DNA from 3 places in the Miniimonas sp. S16 genome. Region 1 is predicted to be linked to each of the others. Evidence: predicted binding sites of a transcription regulator. Region 1 holds the regulator's gene; each other region holds the start of a gene.

Region 1 (6,679 bases):
TCGAGCTCGTGCTCGGCGAGATCATCGCCCTGAGCCGACGACTCACCGTGCAGAACTCGGCGCTCCACAAGGGCACCTGGAACAAGTCCGCGAGCGGCGCCCACGAGGTGCGCGGCCGCACCCTCGGAATCGTCGGCTACGGCAACATCGGCACGCAGCTGTCGGTGGTCGCCGAGGCGCTCGGCATGCGCGTCGTGTTCTACGACACGGCCGAGAAGCTCGCGCTGGGCAACGCCCACCGGATGCCCTCGCTCGACGCCCTGCTCGAGGAGTCCGACGTCGTGACGCTCCACGTGGACGGACGACCCGGCAACGCCGGCATGTTCGGCGCGGCGCAGTTCGCGTCGATGCGCCCGGGTGCGCTCTTCCTCAACCTTTCCCGCGGGTTCCTCGTGGACTATGCCGCGCTGCGCGCGCGGATCGAGGACGGGTCGCTCGCGGGCGCGGCGGTCGACGTCTTCCCGACCGAGCCGAAGGCGCAGGGCGAGGCGTTCGAGAGCGACCTGCGCGGCCTGCCGAACGTGATCCTCACCCCGCACGTCGGCGGCTCCACCGAGGAGGCCCAGCACGACATCGGCCAGTTCGTGGCCGGCAAGCTGCGCGACTACCAGGAGCTGGGCGCCACGTACCTCTCGGTGAACGTGCCGGGTCTGGTGCTCGACCGCCCGCGGGAGGGGTCGCAGCGCGTGACGCTGCTGCACCAGAACGTGCCGGGCGTGATGGCCCAGCTCAACGAGGTCCTCTCCCAGCACGGTGCGAACGTGGAGTACCAGGTGCTCGGCACCTGGGGGCAGTTCGGCTACGCCGTCACCGATGTCTTCGGCACGCTCCCCGAGGGCGTCGTCGAGACGATCTCGAAGGAGTCGACGACGATCCGGGCGCGCGTCCTCGACGCCTGATCCGAGATCCGTCTCGGCGGGCTGCGCACGAGCAGGCGCTCCGGTCCTCCGGCACGCCCGCCGCGCTCCCACCCGCCTGCTCGCGGCGAGGGAGCGCGTGAGAACGAGAACGGGGACGGGCGGCTCGGAGCCGCCCGTCCCCGTTCTCACGTCGACCGCTCAGCCGGACTTGCGGCGGAAGACCTTGTGGCCGTGCCCGCCGTCGTTCGCGTGCCCCTCGAGCGCGTCGTGGCCGTGGCCCTTGGCGCCGGCGGCGTGCTGCCCGGCCTTCTTGGCCTCGAGCGCCTCGCGGAACTTGGCCTTCACGTCCTCCGGCACGGCGGCGGCCTCCTTGTCGGGGGTGGTCATCGACGACTCCTCTCCGCGCCGGTGGCGCCATTCGGTGCAGCGCACGGTGCGCTGACGTCCAGCATTCCCGACAACGCGCCCGTGGGCCAGGCCATTGCCGGGCGCGCCCGGCACGGCCGGGGCGGCGGGGCGGCGTCCTGGTGTGCGGGAACGCCGTGGGTGGCCGCGCGCCCAGGGCACTCACGGGGCGACCGTCCGCTTCGCCGACCGACCGGCCACCGTTCGCCGACCGACCATGCGCCGTCCGCCGACCGACCGGCCACCGTTCGCCGACCGACCGTCAGCCCCGAGAGGTGACGGTCTCGCCGATGGCCGGCTCGGCGCCGTCGACCGCGTCGCCGTCGACCGCGCGTTCGCCGTCGCGCTCCCGCCGGCTGTCCGCACCGAGGTCACCGAGCGCTGCAGAGGCACCCGCCTGCACGAGCTCCTCGGCCGTACCGGGGCGGCCCGCGCGCTCGGCGCGCAACGCGGCGATGGCGCTCTCGAAGTCGGCGAGCGAGCTGAAGTCCTGGTAGACGGAGGCGAACCGGAGGTACGCGACCTCGTCGAGCTCGCGGAGCGGTCCGAGGATCGCGAGGCCCACGTCGTGAGCATCGACCTCGGCCGTGCCGGTCGCACGCACCGCCTCCTCGACGCGCTGCGCGAGGACCGCCAGGCTGTCGTCGCTGACGGGCCGGCCCTGGCACGCCTTGCGCACCCCCGAGACGACCTTGTCGCGACTGAACGGCTCGACGACGCCGGACCGCTTCACGACCGAGAGGCTCGTGGTCTCCACCGTGGAGAACCGGCGACCGCACTGGGGGCACTGGCGGCGTCTGCGGATCGATGAACCGTCGTCACTCGTGCGCGAGTCGATGACGCGGGAGTCGGTGTGGCGGCAGTACGGGCAGTGCACGACGTCTCCGTCTGGTCGGCAGACCCCTCGGCGGGGCACGGGCCCCCATCCTCGCACGCAGACCCGGGCCGACCTCGAAGCGCCCGCCGGACCATGCTCAGCCCGAGGCGAGTCGCTCCAGGCCATGGCAGCCGCCCGTCCACGCCGCCGCCGGTGCGTCCCTGCCGCCGGTGCGTCCCTGCCGCCGGTGCACACCCGGCGACGACCCCGGCGCCGACGCCTCGGGCACCGCCGGCCGGCGCGCGACCTCGGCAGGCGTCAGCCGCGTCAGCTGCCGGAGGGCAGCCGGAGCTCCTGACCCGCGACCAGGTCGCTGCTCGCCATGCCGTTGAGGTTCTGGATGTCGGCGACGACCTCCCGCACGTCGCGGTCCCCCGCGATGCCGGTGGCGATGCTCCACAGCGTCTCGCCGGGGGCCACCACGACGACCACGGAGGGGTCGGGCTGCCAGGGCTGGTCGGCCACGGCCTGCACCGCGAACGACGCGGTGCCGAGCGTGAGCAGCGTCGCCAGGACCGTCAGGACGAGGCGCCCGCGTCGCGTGAGCCTCATCCGGTGGCTCCCCGCGGTGCTCCCGTCCGCTGCGCGGACGGTGCTCGACGCATGCCGAGCCGTCACGGAGCGGGTCTGCTGCGCTGCCGGGTACACGATCGTGCTCATCGGTTTCTCCCCTCGAACGCCTGTGCGGCGAACGTCTGTTCGAGAGCGTACGGCACGACCTCGGAGATGTCGACACACCGGTTCGAACAGATGTCGGACATTTCGTGCGGTCTCGTCGTACGCTTGTTCCACGCAGAGCACATCACCGACCACTGACATCCCCCCGGGCACCGCTGCCGGAGCCGTCAGGGGATCGGCCGGGACGCACCCCCAGGGGGCGTGGAGGGAGAGAACCGATGACCGTGAGGGACCCCCGCGTGCTCACCGTGCGTCAGCGCGCGGTGCTCGAGGTGATCCGACGCAGCGTGCAGGAGCGGGGCTACCCGCCGAGCATGCGAGAGATCGGGCTGGAGGTCGGGCTCACGTCACCCTCCAGCGTGAAGCACCAGCTCCAGCAGCTGGAGGAGAAGGGCTACCTGCGGCGCGACCCGCACCGCCCCCGTGCTATCGAGGTGGTCGCCGAGGCTCCGGTGATCTCCGCGGTGCCGGGGCGCACGCCTCGGGCCGACGCCGAGGCGGCCGCGTACGAGGACCGGCGTCAGACGTCCGGTCCGCTGCGTCCGCCGGCGCCCGGCGCGCTTCCGGCACAGGTCGTCCTGCCCGAGCCCACCGACGCACAGACGTCGTACGTCCCGGTGGTGGGCCGGATCGCGGCGGGTGGGCCGATCCTCGCCGAGCAGACCGTCGAGGACGTGTTCGCCCTGCCGCGCCGGATCGTCGGCGACGGTGAGCTGTTCCTGCTCCAGGTCGTCGGGGAGTCGATGATCGAAGCCGCGATCTGCGACGGCGACTGGGTCGTCGTCCGTCGTCAGAACGTCGCCGAGAACGGCGAGATCGTTGCCGCGATGATCGACGGCGAGGCCACCGTGAAGACGCTGCGACGCACCCCGGACGCCCTCTGGCTCCTGCCCGCGAACCCGCTCTACTCCCCCATCGACGGACGCGACGCGGAGATCCTCGGCCGCGTCGTCGCGGTGCTTCGTCGGCTCTGAGGCGCCGCGCGAGCCTCGGGGGTCGGGCCCGAACGGACCCGGCCCGACGTGCCCGCCCGGACGGCACCCGCACCGACGGCTCGGCGCCCGACCGGACTCCGGTCGAGCGCCGAGCCGATCGCGGTCAGAACCCGAGCTGGCGTGCCGCCTGGCGGATGTGCTCCGCGCTGCTGCGCAGCAGGTTGAGCTCCTGGGCGCTCATGGGGATCGCGAGCCGCGCGCCGGCGCCCGCGCGATCGACCACGGTCGGCATCGAGAGGCACACGTCCCCGACACCCGCCAGCTCGCCTGCGACCTGGGTGGAGATGGGCAGCACGCGGTGCTCGTTGCGCAGCACCGCCTCGATGATCCGGGTCACGGAGAGGCCGACCGCGTAGTTCGTCGCCCCCTTGCCCTCGATGATCGAGTACGCGGCGTGCACCACGTCGTGCCCGATGCGGCGCCGCAGCTCGTCGGTGAACACCGGCTCGCCGTCGGCCCCGAGCCACTCCAGGAGCGGGACGCCGGCGATCGAGGCCGAGCTCCACATCGGCACCTCGGAGTCGCCGTGCTCGCCGAGGATGTAGGCGTGCACGTTCTGCACGGCCACGCCGCACTCTCGGGAGATCTGGAACCGCAGGCGCGAGGAGTCCAGCACCGTGCCGGACCCGAACACCTGCGACGGCGGAAGGCCGGTGAGCTTCTGCGCGGCGTACGTCACGACGTCGACGGGGTTCGTCACCATGATCTGGATGGCGTGCGGCGCGATCTCGACGAGCGTCGGCAGCACCTTCTTCACGAGGCCGACGGTCTTGGACGCCAGCTCCATGCGGCTCTGGCCCGGGTCCTGCTTCGCCCCCGCCGTGAAGACCACGATGTCGGCGTCGCGGCAGATCTCGATGTCGTCGCTGCCCTCGATCGTGGCCTGCGGGATGAACTCGATCCCGTGGCCGATGTCGGCCGCCTCCGCCTTCACCTTGGGGGCGTTGACGTCGTAGAGCACCACCCGGCGGGCGGCCCCGCGGACGAGTGCGGTGTAGGCGAGGGTGGAGCCCACCGACCCTGCGCCCACGATCGCGACGGTGGAGTAACGACGGGACGGGTTCTCCAGACCGTCGTCGCCGAGGAAGGACACCGACGGGCTGGCCGGCGCTGACGTGGGGTCGTGCGGCTGGTCGCTCATGGGTTGATGCTAGTGAGACTCGGCGGCAAGTCGACGCAGCGCTCCGCGAGCGATCTCGCCGTCCCGGGTCGGCCACATCGGCGGCAGGGACCGCTCGAGGAACCCGCCGTAGCGCGCGCGGACGAGCCGGGAGTCCAGGATCGCGACGACGCCGCGGTCCTGTGTCGACCGGACCAGGCGTCCCACGCCCTGCGCGAGCAGCAGGGCGGCGTGCGCCGCCGAGACGGTGAGGAACTCGTTCTTCCCGCGCCGCGCCGCCACCTCCGAGCGTGCCTGCACGACGGGGTCGTCCGGTCTCGGGAACGGGATGCGGTCGATGACCACGAGGCGGTTCGTGCGGCCGGGGACGTCCACGCCCTGCCACAGCGACAGGGTGCCGAAGAGGCTCGTGGCGTCGTTCTCGCGGAACCGGGCCACCAGGGTCGCGAGCACGTCGTCGCCCTGGCAGAGCACCTCCAGCCCGGTCGCCGCCCGCACGTGCGCGGCCGCGAGCTCGGCCGCGCGCCGCGAGGAGAACAGGCCGAGCGCACCTCCGCCCGAGGCCGTGACGAGCGAGACCAGCTCCTCGAGCATCGCGTCGCTCGGCGTCGGACCCGGCGCCGGCAGGTGCGCCGCCACGTAGCGGATCGCCTGGCGCCGGTAGTCGAACGGGCCCGGCACGGTGAGCTCGCGGTAGGTGTCGGCCCCGTGCAGCCCGACGTCGTGCGCCGCCCCCTCGAACGTCCCGCCGATCCGCAGGGTCGCCGAGGTCAGGACCGCGCCGCGGTCGGTGAGCAGGTGCTCGGCGACGAGGCCGGCGACCTCGAGCGGCGCGACCCGCAGCCGCCGGGAGCCGTCGGTGAGCTCCTCGCACCACAGGACGTCGCGGCGCTGGGCGACGGCGTCGGACAGCAGGCGGTCCACGATCTCCACGCCCACCGTGAGCGCCGAGCGCGCCATCTGCAGAGCGCCGTCGGGCGCGGCCCCCGAGGCCGGCTTCGTGGCCGTCAGCGCCTCCCGGAGCGCGGCGCCCAGCAGCGTGACGATCCCCTCGAGCTCGACGCTCAGGCCCGACGGGAGCCGGCCGGGCGGTACCTCCGCGAGCGCCGCGGACAGCGCGTCCGCCGCGTCGTCGAGGCTCGCGACGACGGCGCCCGCGTGCCGGCGCACCATGCGCGCGGTGCGCCCCACGCTCGCGGCGGAGAGCTCGGCAGTCGCCGCCGCGCGGGCGCGCGCCGCCAGCTCGTGCGCCTCGTCGACCACGACGGCCTGGTGCTCGGGCAGCACCCCCGGCGAGCCAGAGGCCGCGATCCCCAGGATCGCGTGGTTGGTCACCACGACGTCGGCCGCGTGGGCGGCGACCTTGGCGCGCTCGGGGAAGCACTCGGCCAGCAGCGGGCAGCGTGGGCCGAGGCAGTCCATGGCAGGGACGGACACCTGCCGCCAAGCGCGGTCGCTCACGCCGGGCACCAGGTCGTCGCGGTCGCCGGTCTCGGTCTCCTCGGCCCACGTGCGCAGCCGGACGACCTGCTCCCCCAGCGACTCCTCCTCGGCGCCCGCGGGGTGCTCGGTCGCGAGATCGAGCGCGAAGAGGCCAGGCGCCTCGTCCGGGTACCCGCCGTCGAGCCGGTGCCGGCACAGGTAGTTGTGCCAGCCCTTGAGCAGGGCGACCTGCGGCGCCCGCGGCAGCAGCGGCTCGAGCGCACCGGACACGAGCGGGAGGTCCTTGATCAGCACCTGACGC
Region 2 (6,679 bases), 460 kb from region 1:
GCAGCGAGCCGGCGTAGCGGTCCGCGACGGTGCGGGCGAGCGCGAGCACGGCCGGCGTCAGGGTGGCGACCGGCGAGACCAGCCGGCGCAGGGGCGCGAGCCTGCGTGCCGCGTCGTCGTCCGTGGCGTCGCGGACGCGGAGCACCCAGCCGTCGCGGTCGCGTCCCGCGAAGGGCACCTTGACGCGCATGCCGGGCGCGACGACGTCGGGCGACTCGGCGCCGGGGAGCGTCGGCGGGATCAGGTAGTCGAAGGGGCGGTCGAGGTGCGGGAGGGGCACGTCCACCGAAACCTCGGCGATTCTCTCGGTCGGCCCTCCCACGTCGCTCATCAGATCACACCCCGTTCCGCGCGGGCGGGCGGGACCGGTGCGAGGCGGGTCACGCGCCCGGCGAGATCGCGGCGCAGACGCTGGCCGAGCGGTGTGGTCCAGACGCTCGCCCCCGACTCATCGAGCGCGAGGTGGAACCCCGCATGCGTCTTGAGCACGTGGTGGCGGCGGCAGCCGGGGCGGAGGTTCGCTCGGCAGGTGGGTCCGAGCGGGTGGGGAACGACGTGGTCGCAGTCCGTCCGCGTCGACGGAACGCCGCAGATGCCGACGACGCACGTCGGGTGATCGACCTGGACCACGCAGCGCAGCCAGTCCGGGATGTCGTAACCGGGCACGACGGCATTGACGTCTCTGGCTTCAGCGGTTGCCCCCGTGGTGCCAGGCTGACGTGGTCTCGACGATGGTCCGTCGAGGGCGCATTCGTCCGCCGCGACTCCTTCCGAGACCAGCACGCGCACCCAGGGCGGCGGCGCGGCTGCGAGCTCCCGCGCAACCGCCGGCGCGAGCGGTCCGAAGCCGAGCAGCTCGGCAGGAGTGCCTCGGCACGGCGGCGCCTCGAACGGAACAGCCGTAGGTGGGCCGCACGCGTGCGGATGGTCCGGGCTGCTCGGGGAGCCGAGCATCGCCTCGCGATACTCGTCCGCGGGGCTCGGCTCGCCGTCGTGAGCCGGATCGAGCGCCGCTCGTGGGATGACGAGCGGGACCCGGTGCCCGTGCGTGTCGAAGGCCTTCCCGACGACCGCGAGGCCGCTCGGCAGTGTGTCAGCGGGCGCAGAAGCCGGGCCGGGGCGCCGAGATGCCGACCCGGGGGTCGGGATCGAGCCGCCGGTGGGAGGCAGCGACCGTCCGGTCGGCGGCAACACCTCACTGGCCGGCGACGGCGACCCGTCGGGACGCGACGGAGTCGGAGACACCGCGATACGGCCCATCGGGACCACGCCGAAGGCGGCGCCCCGCCCGTCCGCGCCGTCGGTGGGTCGTTCCAGAGCAGGTTTGCCGGACGAGGGCTCGCGCTCGGACACCGGCACGGACGGGGGTGCGGACACCGGTACGGACGAGGCTGCGGTCGAGGGCGCCGCGATCGGCAGCGGCAGCGGCTCGAGGTCCGCACCCACGCGGGGAACGGGCACCTCGCTCGACGAGTGCCAGACGAGTCGACCGCGCTCGAGGGCCCCTGCGGCGAGGGTCGTCAGTGCGTCCGCGCGCAGCTGCTCCAGGGTGCGTCCGTCTCCGCTCGCCCGCGCCGCGCGCGCAGCGAGCTCGCACGCGTGCTCGACGCTGGTCACGTCCACGAGAGGCGCGACGAGAGTCACCGATGCCATCCCGTCCGGACGTGTCCGCACCCGCGACAAGTGGCGGGCGGCTCTCGCGCCGCAGTGCCGTTCCGCCGCGGTTCGGGAGTCGGCCGCCACCACGGCCCGCTGCACCCGACGCGCCAGGGTGTGCTGCGACTGGAGCGGGGCATCGGGCAGGACCTCGTCGCACACCGCGAGACGAACGGCGTCCTCCTGGTCGGCCAGTGCGTCGATGAGGACCCGAGCCTTGCCCGAGTCGATCGCTCCGGTCTCGAGCGCCTCGCGCACGGGGAACAACGAGCCCGTGAGTGCCACACCCTCCCCCACAAGCCGTTGAGCCTGTTGCCCAGAGACACCGAGCCTGACGCTCAGCTCCTCCGCGGCGGCGCCGCGCACCAGGACTCGCTCCGGCAGCCATCGGGTCTCGGCATCGCGGCTGCGGCGTTCGAGGGCTGCGGCCGCTACACGCAGGCCTGCCGCCGCCCACGCTTGGACGTGCGCGAACGCAGCGGCGAGCTCGAGGATCTCGATACTCGACAGCTGGCCGCGTCCGATGGCGTCGAGCACCTCGGACTGAGCCAGCTCGCCCAAGGCGGCGAGGGAAGACGGCGTGGGTGCCTCCGCCCCGTCAGGCCCGCGCCGCGACGACGCAGTGGCCACAACCACGCGCTCATCCCAGCCTTCGGTCCACGTGTCCTCGAACATGCGTACATCGTAAGTCGGACCGCCGACATCGAAGCGCGGTTATACGTGACGAGACAACATTTGTGGACAACTGGCCCAAAGGTGACGCCAGGGACTCCTGGGGACAACCGACGGAACAACAGCGTGGGGCGCTGGATGTATGTCACCCCGGTTCCGAGCGTGCGTTCGGCCCGGGGCTCGCCGAGGTCCATCATCGCCGGTGGCGAGACGATGCGTCCTGCCTGGTGTGCCCCGCCCTGTATCCACAGATGGCGGGTTACTCTTCCGCAGCGCCGACGTGGACTTCTAAGGTGCCGTGACGAGCCACCGAGAGGACATGCGGATGCGACGCACGAGGACACCCGTAATGGGGCCCTCCCGATCCGCCACGCGCACTGGCGCTGTAGCCGGGGTTGTCCTGCTGCTGGGTTGCCTGGTCGCAGCCTGCGACCCTGCCGACTCGCCGACACCAGAACCTACGACGGCGTCGTCCGCCTCGAGCGCGACGAGCGAGTCCACGACCGCGACGGCGAGCCCGACACCCTCGGCCGAGGAGACGCACATCGCGGAGGCGAAACAGACGCTGCTCGACTACAACGATGCGCTGAATCGGGTTTTCATGAGCGACTACGCGACGTGGTCTGCAGAACTGCCGCAGTACTGGGGTACGCCCGAGCTCACCGGAGCTGAGACCTCGTACTACCGCGGTTCATTCGAGGATGGGGAGACGGTCGAGGGCACACTCATCATAGACGGCCTCACCGTCGTCGAGTACGTCGCAGAGCCCGAAGGCAGAGAGCAGGTCCGCTTGGAAGCTTGTACGGACAACTCTGGGATTGCCTACTTCGCGGTCGATGGATCGGCGATCCCGAAGGTCGGTCCAACACGCTACATCGACGAGTATCTACTCCAGAATTCAGGGGAAGGTATCTGGAAGATCGTCGATTTCGCCGCCCACATTGACCGACCATGCTGAAGGTCAGAGCGCTATCGTCGCTGCTGTTCGCCTCGATAGTCGTTGTCCCCTTCGTCGCTATCGCGCTTCCCGCTGCCGCGGACACGAGCATCGATTGCCCGAAGGGGGAAGAGATCCACGGTTCGAAAGTCCGAAAGACCTGCAGCAACGGGAACACGCCGCCGAAGAGTAGTCACTCTGGCGTCCAAGAGGCATCGAACTCAGACACATCGGGTGGTCCAGCTCCCATCTGTCTGAATCGAGGCGCTGTGGTGCCTTGCACGACAGACGCCGGCATCTGGACCGGAGACTGCTACCTCGGACCAATCAACCCGCAGCCGCCGTACTCCGACCCCATCTGGATGGGGCGCAACTACGGGGTGATTCTTCGATGCACATCGATACCCGTGGGGAACAACCTGGGAATTACGCCGGCCACTGCGTACGCGAACTACTGGGCCCCCGCTCCACCCGGGGTCACCTTCGACCCCGTCGCCCTCGCACGTCGCGCTGTCGCCGAGATGGAACTAACCACTCCGCCGATCGGGATGGCGCCTGCGCCCGACCTTGACGACCCGAACGTCCTCATCACGATGCCCGCGCACTTCTGGTTGGACGGCGACGCCCCAAACGAGCTCGGCCCAGCGACGGTGAGCGCGTCCGATGCCGGCCTCACGGTCACGGTCACGGCCACCCTCACCGGCGTCACCTTCGACACCGGCGACGGCAGCGAGTTCACGTGCACCCGCGCCGAGATCGCCGCAGCGCCCGCCGACCCGACCGCGCCACCCGTGTGCGGCCACACCTGGGAACACCCCAGCGACGACGAGCCCGGAGGCGTCTACACCGTCACCGCCACGTCGCACTGGGCCATCACGTGGACCGGCGGCGGTCAGACCGGAACGCTCGACATGGACACCGACGCCTCACTCGACGTCGCCGTCACCGACCTGCCCGTCCACCTCGTCACGGGACGCGGCTGAGCGGATGGCCGTGAGCGCACAGCCCCCTCAGCGCACAGCCTCCCGCAGCGCCTCGGCCCGATCCGTCCGCTCCCACGTGAACTCCGGCAGCTCGCGCCCGAAGTGCCCGTAGTTGGACGTCCGCGCGTAGATCGGCCGCAGCAGGTCGAGGTCGTGGATGATCGCCGCCGGCCGCAGGTCGAAGACCTCGTCGATGGCGACGGCGATCGCGTCCGGGGACACGCCGTCGGCCTCGGTCCCGAACGTCTCGACGTACACGCCCACGGGGCGCGCGCGCCCGATCGCGTAGGCGACCTGCACCTCGCACCGGCCGGCAAGGCCGGCGGCCACCACGTTCTTCGCCACCCACCGCATCGCGTACGCCGCCGAGCGGTCCACCTTCGAGGGGTCCTTACCGGAGAACGCTCCCCCGCCGTGCCGCGCCATCCCGCCGTAGGTGTCGACGATGATCTTGCGACCCGTGAGGCCGGCGTCCCCCATCGGTCCACCGAGCGTGAACGCGCCCGTGGGGTTCACGAGCAGGTCCACGCCGTCGCGGTCCAGGCCGTCGGGCGTGTGCTCGGCGAGCACGGGCGCGAGCACGTGCTCCTCGAGCAGCTCCCGCAGGTCGAACTCGCTCAGCCGGGGGTCGTGCTGCGCCGAGATGACGACCGTCTCGAGCCGGGCCGGCCGGTCGCCGTCGTAGCCGATCGTGACCTGCGTCTTGCCGTCGGGCCGCAGCAGGTCGACCACGCCGTCGTGCCGGACCTGCGCGAGGCGCTCGGACAGCCGGTGGGCGAGGTGGATGGGCAGCGGCATGAGCGTCGGCGTCTCGGCCGCCGCGTAGCCGAACATGAGCCCCTGGTCGCCCGCGCCCTGTGCGTCGTAGGGGTCGACAGCCTCCCCGCCCTGGACCTCCCAGGACTTGACGAGGCCCTGCTCGATCTCGGGCGACTGCTGCCCGATCGAGAGGGAGACCCCGCACGAGCCGCCGTCGAACCCGACCTCGGAGGAGGTGTACCCGATGCTCCGCACCACGTCGCGCACCAGGGCCGGCATCTCCACGTACCCGGTGGTGTTGATCTCCCCGGCGACATGCACGAGGCCCGTGGTCACGAGGGTCTCGACGGCGACGTGCGCCCCGGGGTCGGCCGTGAGGAGGGCGTCGAGGATCGAGTCGGAGATGAGGTCGCTGACCTTGTCGGGGTGCCCCTCCGTGACCGACTCGGACGTGAAGCTGCGCAGCGTGGTCACGAGCGTCGAGCCTAGTGCAGCGAGGACCGGTCCAGACGGTCGCTGACCAGGTCGACCAGGATGCGGGCGACCTCACGCTTGGTGCCCCCGCCGCGACCGACCTCGGTGCCCTCGCCGTCGAGCACGACGACGGAGTTGGGCACGTCGCCGAACCCCAGGTCGACACCCACGGGGTTGACGGCGAGCAGGTCCGCGCCCTTGCGACGCGCCTTGGTGCGGCCGTGCTGCAGGACGGTGCCGACGACGTCGTCGCCCTCACCCGTCTCGGCGGCGAAGCCGACGACGACCTGGCCGGGCCGGCGGTCGGCGACCAGCCCGGCGAGGATGTCGGGGTTCTGCACGAGCTCGAGCGTGAGTCCGGCGTCGCCCGACTTCTTGATCTTGGCGTCGGCAGCGTGCGCGGGCCGGTAGTCGGCGACCGCGGCGGCCATCACGACGACGTCGGCGGTCTTCGCCTCGTGGCGCACCGCAACCTCGAGCTCGGCGGCCGTCCCGACGGGCACCACCCGGTGCGCGCCGAGGGGCACCTCGACGTGCGCCGCGACGATCGTCACGTCCGCCCCGCGGGCGGCGAGCTCGTCGGCGACGGCGAGCCCCTGCCGCCCCGAGGAGCGGTTGCCCAGGAAGCGCACGGGGTCCAGCGGCTCGCGGGTGCCTCCCGCGCTCACGACGGCGCGCACACCGGTAAGGTCCTGCGGCGCCAGCAGGGCGAGGGCCGCGGCCGCGATGGCGGCGGGCTCGGGCAGTCGCCCGGGGCCGGAGTCGGCGCCGGCGAGGCGTCCGGTGTCGGGGTCGAGGACGTGGACCCCGCGCGAGCGCAGGAGCGCGACGTTCGCCTGAGTGGCGGGGTGCAGCCACATCTCGGTGTGCATCGCGGGCGCGACGAGGACGGGAGCGGTCACCGTCAGCAGCGTCGCGGTGAGGAGGTCGTCGGCGTGGCCGCCGGCCATCCGGGCGAGCAGGTCCGCCGTCGCGGGGGCGACGACCGCGAGGTCCACGCTCCGGCCCAGGTGAACGTGCTCCACCTCGGGCGCGCCCGTGAAGACGTCGGTGCGGACCGCGTGGCCCGCGAGGGACTCCCACGTCGGCTTGCCGACGAACCGGAGCGCACCCTCGGTGGGCACGACGTGCACGTCGTGCCCGGCCTCGGCCAGGATCCGCAGGAGGCCGACCGCCTTGTAGGCGGCGATGCCTCCGC
Region 3 (6,679 bases), 560 kb from region 1:
GTCACGCGCGCCGTCGTCATCGGTGCCGTGCTGGCGGTGCTCGGCCTCGGCATCGTCGTCTCGGGCATCCGCGGCCGCCGCGGAGGTGTGCTCAGCACGCTCGCGATCGTCGGCCTCGTCCTCGCCCCGGCGTCCCTGGCCCAGCAGAACGCACTGGGTGTCGACTGGGACGGCCCCACGTCGTTCTCGTCCACCGAGCTCACACCCACCACCCGCTCCGCGGCCGAGGACGGCGTGCGCGTCGTCGCCGGGAACGCCGTCGTCGACCTCACGCAGGTCCCGCTCACGGACGACCCCGTCGTGGTGCCCATCCGGGTGGGCGCGGGCGAGGCCGTCGTGACGATCCCCGAGGACGCCGCCGTCCGTGCCGACGTGTCCATCGGCGCCGGCGAGGTCGTCTGGGACGTCGAGGGAGCCCCGCGCACCGTCGACGACGACGGCGTGGGCCGCACCCTCACCTACCGCACCACCGCAGCCGGCGACGGCGAGGCCCAGCTGGTCCTCGACGTGCAGGTCGGCGCGGGTACCGTCACGATCCAGGGAGCCTCCTCATGACCTCGCCCCTCGAGCCCGACGCGGGCGCGGCGCCTGCGACCGCACCGACCCCGCCGACGTCTCAGCCGACGACCCCGGCCGTGCGGCCGGAACACCCGGCGCGCTCCGGCCCTCGCACGGGCACCGTCCTGTGGGGCGTGATCGTCCTCGGACTCGGACTCCTCGTGGTCGCGACCGCCGCGGGGTACGCGATCGACCTGCAGCTCGCGGCGATCGTCGGGCTCGTGGTCGCGGGCGTGGCGCTGCTGCTCGCGGCGGTGGTGGGGGCCGCGCGCGGCCGACGGTAGCCGCCCGCGGTCGGCTTCTTGTCGCCCCTTCTCCGCGAGGGACCTCTGCCGCTACGGTCATGGTCACGGCACGTACCGGTCGGGGGGCCCTGAGTCGTGAGCACCGGAAGGCAGCCCCCGCATGTCCGAGCACACCGCTACCCCAGCCACCCGCTCTCGCGCGCGCGCCGCCGTCGTGGTGACCGTGATCGCCGTCGTGATCGCCGGCGGTCTCTGGTTCCGCTCGACGCTGGCCGTGCCGCAGGCGGACGGCGAGGCAGCACCTGGCGTCCTGCGTCTCGATCCGGCGACGTCGGCAGGCGACGACCCGTTCACGGCGTCGGTGGTCAGCCCGGAGCACGACGCCGGGGCGGTGCTCACCGAGGTGATCGTCGCCCGCACCGTGGCGATCACGCAGGACACCGCGACCGACGGCACGACCGGGGCCGCGCAGGTGGCGGCGACGGCGCCCGGTCTGTACGGCGGTTCCGGTCGACTGAGCTCGTGCGAGCCGCAGGCGCTCACGGACTTCCTGGCGGCCGATGCCGCCAAGGCGGCCGCGTGGGCCGGCGTGCTCGGCATCTCGGTCGAGTCGATCCCGGCGTTCGTCGCCGGCCTCACGTCGGTGGTGCTCACGGTGGACACCCTGGTCACCAACCACGGGTTCGCGGCGGGGGTGGCCACGGCTCACCCGTCGCTGCTGCAGGCCGGGACGGCAGTCCTGATCGACGCACGCGGCAACCCCGTGGTGCGGTGCGCCTGCGGCAACCCGCTGCTCCCTTCGCAGCTCAACGCGGACGTGGGCGAGGTCGAGCTCGTCGGGACCGCGTGGGACGGTCTGGACCTGCAGCGCGTGGTCACGGTCGCGGCCGCGGCGAAGGACGTCTCCGTGTTCACGGTCGCCGACCTGTCGACCGGTGAGCTCGTCGATCTCCCGGTCGGCGCCGGTCTCGCCGCGGGGGTCTACGTCGCGACCTCGTCCAACCACGCGCAGGTCGCCTACGAGCCCGAGCCGTACCGCGGGACACTCCAGACGAGCCCCGACGGTGCGACCTGGACCGTCGCCCTGGAGACCACGCCGATGCTCGACGTCGCCACCGGGGGCGGGCTCGCCGTCGCCGTCGGGATGGACGCGCAGTCCGGCGGCGCGATCCACACCTCGACCGACGGCGAGACCTGGACGCCGGCCGTCGGCGTCATCGACCCCCTCACCGCCGTGACGTACGGCGACGGCACCTGGGTCGCGGTCGGGAACCGGTCCTTCACCGAGGAGGGCGGCGAAGGAGACGGCTCCAGCGGGGCGATCTACCGCAGTGACGATGCCGTCACGTGGGAGCGCGTCGCGACCACGGACCCGTACGAGAACAGCGAGCTCGCCGGGTCGGGCGAGATGCTCTACCAGAGCATGACCTCGGTGGCCTACGGGGACGGTCGGTGGATCGCCGGCGCGACCGAGTGTGCGTACCGGACGTGCATGCGGGTGCTGTTCACGAGCAGCGACGCGGTGACGTGGACCCGCACGGCCCTCGACGACCGGATCGTGCTCGTCGACCTCGCGCACGACGGCGAGGAGTGGGCCTTCGTGGGCGGCACACCCAAGCCGAACCCGGCGAACAACGCCGAGATCGACTTCCCGATCGGCGCTGCAGGCACCAGCCCGGACGGCGTCACCTGGGCGGTCGGCGCAACCTCACCGCAGGGCCTGGTGCTCACCGGCCTCAACCCCGGCGACGGGGCGTGGCTCGCCGTCGACGCCTACGTGCCCGCTTCCGCCGACGCGGCCCCGCCCGGGGGCGGCGTCTACCGCAGCACCGACCTCTTTGCCTGGGAGCGGATCGGGGCGGCCGACCCGTGGACGACGAGCGTGGCGCTGCTGGACGCCGGCGGGACGGCGCCGGCGGTCGATCCGGTCGACGACACCGGGGCCGAGAGCGTCCGGATCCGCACGGCCGGGCTCGAGGTCGTCTCCTCCGACGGGACGACCGTGCAGACGCTCCCCTTCCAGGAGTCAGCCGCTGCCGCGATCGAGGCGGTCACCGGCCTGCTCGGTGCCTCCGTCAGCGAGCTCACGCCCGGCGACGGCTACTGCTCGGCGGACCGCACCCGTGTGACGTGGGGCGCCCTGTGGCTCACGCACGAGGGCACCGACGTCGCCGCGAGCGGCTGGTGGGTGGGACTCGACAGCGACGTCGCCGGCGTGACCGGGCCCGACGGCGTCACCGTCGGGCAGAGCGTCGCCGACGTCCGCGCCGCCCACCCGGAGGCCCCGAGCGAGTCGTACGGCTACGAGGGGGTGCAGTACGACCTCGTCTACCTCGACGTGACGAGCACCGACGGCGGTACGGAAGACATGGCCGTCGAGGTGGTCGGCGAGGACGGCGTCGTGGTCGGGCTGCGCGCGCCGGTCTACGTCATGGGCGACTGCTGAGCTCACGCCGGCACCCCTCGGCCCGCGAGCCGGGTGCGGCACGGCGGGCGACACGCCGACGGGCGTTCCCGCGGGAACGCCTCGCGACCCTCGGGTGACGTTCCAGCGGGGGCGTCGTCCGCACGGCGCCGCGCGCGACGCACCGCGACCGGTCGAATCGCGCGGGCGTTGTCGGTGGTGGGGCTTACGGTTCGGACATCTGTTGGAGCAGGTGTCTGGATCGGGCGAAGGGGACCACCATGGCGGCGAGGTTCGGTGCTGTCAGGCGGGCGGACGGGCCTGCCGACGCCGTGGACGCCACGGTGGGTGTGGCGCCGGTGAGGCTGCCGCCCAGCGAGGCCGAGGAACGCGCCCGATGGCAGGAGCAGCAGACCCGCGAGGCCGGCGGCGACCACGCAGGTGAGACGCCGGTGTGGATGCTGCGTCGCGACCTCGGGATGCTCGCCGCGCGCCTGGCCGCGGGAGAGGCCGAGTTCCTCACCCTCCTGGCCGAGCTCGACCACCGAGGCGGGTGGGCCGAAGCCGGGATCGTGTCCTGCGCCCACTGGCTCAGCCTGCACTGCGCCATGACCACCGGCACCGCCCGCGAACACGTCCGCATCGCCCGCGCCCTCACCCAGCTGCCCCAGATCCGCGCCGCGTTCGCCGCCGGACGCCTGTCCTACTCCAAAGTCCGCGCCCTGACCCGCATCGCCACCCCCACCGACGAAGCAGACCTGCTCGGCGTAGCCCTATGCGCGACCGCGAACCAGCTCGACCGGTTCGTCGCCGGCGTCCGCACCGCCGAAACCCTCACCGACATCAACCTGCGCCACCAGCGCAGGTCGTTGACCTGGCGCACCGACACCGACGGATCCATCCTCATCAGCCTGCGCTGCAGCCCCGAAGACGGCGCCACCATCCTCGAAGCCATCCACCACACCCACGACCACCTCACCACCACCAGCGGCGGCACCGGCGCGAGCGGCACCGCGGCCGAGACCGACGCCGAGCCCACCGGCAAGTCAGCCGGCCCGGACGACTCCGGGGGCGAGGCCGGACGGCTGGCCGCCTCCCGGCTCGATGCCCTCGTGCTGCTGTGCGCCGAGGCGACCCTGCCCGGTGAGGAACCCGGCACCTGGAAACAAGCCCTCGGATCCCGCCGCAGCGAGACCATCCTGCACGTCACCCTCGACGACCTCGCCACCGCCGTACAACCCCGCACGCGCACACCGAACGCCCAGGCGCGCGACACGCCGGGCGACGTTCCCGCGGGAACGCCCAATACTCCCGCGGGGCTCGGAAGCGACGGGGCTGACGCGGCGGGCGACACGCCGAACAGCGTTCCCGCGGGAACGTCGAGCGCATCACGAGCGGGCGGCGCGAGCCGGCTGATCGGGCCAAGGCTCGAGCTGGGACCCGCACTCCACCCCGAGACCGCCCGACGCCTGACCTGCGGCACCGGCATCACCCTCATGCTCCACCAACCCGGACCCGACACCAGCGCCGGCGTCGGGTCCGGCGCCGCGGCAGCAGGCACTACAGGTGGTGCGGCGTTCACCGTCATGCCCGCCGCGAGGCCGGGCGCCACCATCGACGTCGGACGACGCCGCCGCCTGGCCACCCCCGCCCAGCTCAAAGCCCTCTGGGAACGAGACCACGGCTGCCGCGTCCCCGGCTGCGAACGCCGCCGCTACCTGCACGCCCACCACCTCATCCACTGGGCCGACGGCGGACCCACCACCCTGACCAACCTCGTCCTCGTCTGCAGCCAGCACCACCGCCTCCTCCACGAAGACACCTACGCCCTGCACCTGCACCACCAAGGCCGCGGCGTGACCCTCACCGACCCCAACGGCCGCGTCGTCGCCACCAGCGGACCCACCACCGCGACCGGCTGGGCCGGCGCCATGAGCGCAGCCGCCGCACGAGCCGAGCAGAACCAGGACGGCGAGCAGGGCCACCTCGCAGCGGCCCTGCCACCCGTCCCCCTGCCCACCCGACCCGGCGACCTGCCCCTCGACCCCGTCAACGGCGGGCCCCTCAACCTCGCCTGGGCCACCACCATCACAGCCACCAACCGCGACGTGACCCGAGCCACCCCCGGCGCCGCCTGAGGCCGCCCACCGCACGGGACCGGCACGGCAGCGCACTCACCGTCCCGCGCCGGAGGAGACCTTCAGCTCCGGCACCCCTCGACACCTCGCAGGAGCGCGTCCGGAGACGAGAGCGCATCCCGATCGAGCGCGCAGTGCTTCCACTCGTGGGTGTTCGTATGGGGGTTCTGCTGCACGAAGACCTCGACGTCGCCGCCGGGCAGTGCGCGGACGTGATAGATCACGGGGCCGTCCGTCTCCCCGAAGCTCGCGCGGAGCTCGGCGCCCGCGCCGGGCGCACCGTCGTCGAGGCAGTCGAGGCCCGCCTGGGAGAACGCGGGCAGCTCGGTCAGGTCGACCCGGATCTCCTCGCACTGGGGCAGAGGCTCACGGTCGTCGAAGTCGGCCTTCGCCGCGTTGAGCGGCACGGCCGCGCAGGACACGAGGAGCAGGACCACCGACAGCGACAGCCACGCCGGCCGCCGAGCCGCTCGCACCGCCCGATGAGTCGACGCGTGCACGCGCGCCGTCCCTCCCGGTCGCCGTCGACGCGCGCGCTCGACGGCGAGCGGCTGGCACGACGACGTCGCACCATCCTGGGGCAGCAACCGCGACGAGGACATCGGCACACAGTCAGGGCACGAACGGCAGCAGCCGGCGCGCGCGGGCGTACTCGCGCTCCGCGGCGGACAGCACGTCCGCCCAGTCCGCGGCGGGCGCCACGGTGCGGTTGTGGTCGCGGATCGCCTCGCGCAGCGCGTCGTCCCGCGCGAGGCGTACGACGGCGGCCGCGAGCCCCGCGTCGTCGTCGGCCAGGAGACCGTCGGTGCCGTCCGCGACGAACGAGGCGACCCCGGTCCCGGCTCGGGCCACGATCGGCAGGCCGGCGGTGCGCGCCTCGAGCGCGGCGATCCCGAACGCCTCCAGCCGCGCGGGCGAGACGAACACGTCGCGCCCGGCGTAGAGCTGCGGCAGCGAGGTGCGCGGCACGCGGCCCAGCAGCGTCGTCGCGTCCGCGACGCCGCGCCGCCGCGCGTGCCGACGAACTGCGCCTGCGTCGGGCCCGTCCCCCGCCACGGTGAGGGACACCGCGCCGCGGCCGAGCTCCGCCGTCGCGTCGGCGAGCACGTCGACCAGCACCCGGGTGCGCTTGCGCGGCGCGACCCGCTGCGTCGCGACCAGCCGGAGCACGCCGTCGGCCGCTCGCGGTGGACCGCTGGGACGCCAGTCGGAGATCGTGAGCCCGTTGGGCAGCACGCCCACCTCGGCGGGCGCACCCTCGACCGGGAACGACCGCGCCACGCGCTCGGCGGCGACCTCGCTCACCGCCGACAGCGCGGCGCTCTCACCGTCCC

Evidence for each region. Region 1 encodes LexA, which represses DNA repair genes until DNA is damaged. Its sites were predicted from a motif close to TCGAACANNTGTTCGA; they were not measured.
Region 2: the regulator LexA is predicted to act here: its motif matches at 2,485-2,500, upstream of AC3AQ1_RS00935 (HNH endonuclease signature motif containing protein).
Region 3: the regulator LexA is predicted to act here: its motif matches at 3,441-3,456, upstream of AC3AQ1_RS12600 (HNH endonuclease signature motif containing protein).

The regions. Positions count from the first base shown of each region.
Region 1 is NZ_CM173242.1:3,433,875-3,440,553, reverse strand. Features, by position in the region: gene serA (phosphoglycerate dehydrogenase) at 1-899, shown strand, start outside; gene AC3AQ1_RS15160 (DUF5302 domain-containing protein) at 1,059-1,247, opposite strand; partial or broken gene nrdR (transcriptional regulator NrdR) at 1,672-2,142, opposite strand; gene AC3AQ1_RS15150 (LysM peptidoglycan-binding domain-containing protein) at 2,410-2,802, opposite strand; gene lexA (transcriptional repressor LexA) at 3,039-3,794, shown strand; gene AC3AQ1_RS15140 (L-lactate dehydrogenase) at 3,919-4,956, opposite strand; gene AC3AQ1_RS15135 (ATP-dependent DNA helicase) at 4,966-6,679, opposite strand, start outside.
Region 2 is NZ_CM173242.1:192,043-198,721, forward strand. Features, by position in the region: gene AC3AQ1_RS00930 (primosomal protein N' family DNA-binding protein) at 1-280, opposite strand, end outside; gene AC3AQ1_RS00935 (HNH endonuclease signature motif containing protein) at 331-2,217, opposite strand; gene AC3AQ1_RS00940 (hypothetical protein) at 2,930-3,286, shown strand; gene AC3AQ1_RS00945 (hypothetical protein) at 3,673-4,248, shown strand; gene metK (methionine adenosyltransferase) at 4,276-5,481, opposite strand; gene coaBC (bifunctional phosphopantothenoylcysteine decarboxylase/phosphopantothenate--cysteine ligase CoaBC) at 5,493-6,679, opposite strand, start outside.
Region 3 is NZ_CM173242.1:2,869,981-2,876,659, reverse strand. Features, by position in the region: gene AC3AQ1_RS12615 (PspC domain-containing protein) at 1-555, shown strand, start outside; gene AC3AQ1_RS12610 (hypothetical protein) at 552-842, shown strand; gene AC3AQ1_RS12605 (DUF6777 domain-containing protein) at 964-3,249, shown strand; gene AC3AQ1_RS12600 (HNH endonuclease signature motif containing protein) at 3,489-5,345, shown strand; gene AC3AQ1_RS12595 (hypothetical protein) at 5,408-5,821, opposite strand; gene AC3AQ1_RS12590 (glycosyltransferase family 4 protein) at 5,958-6,679, opposite strand, start outside.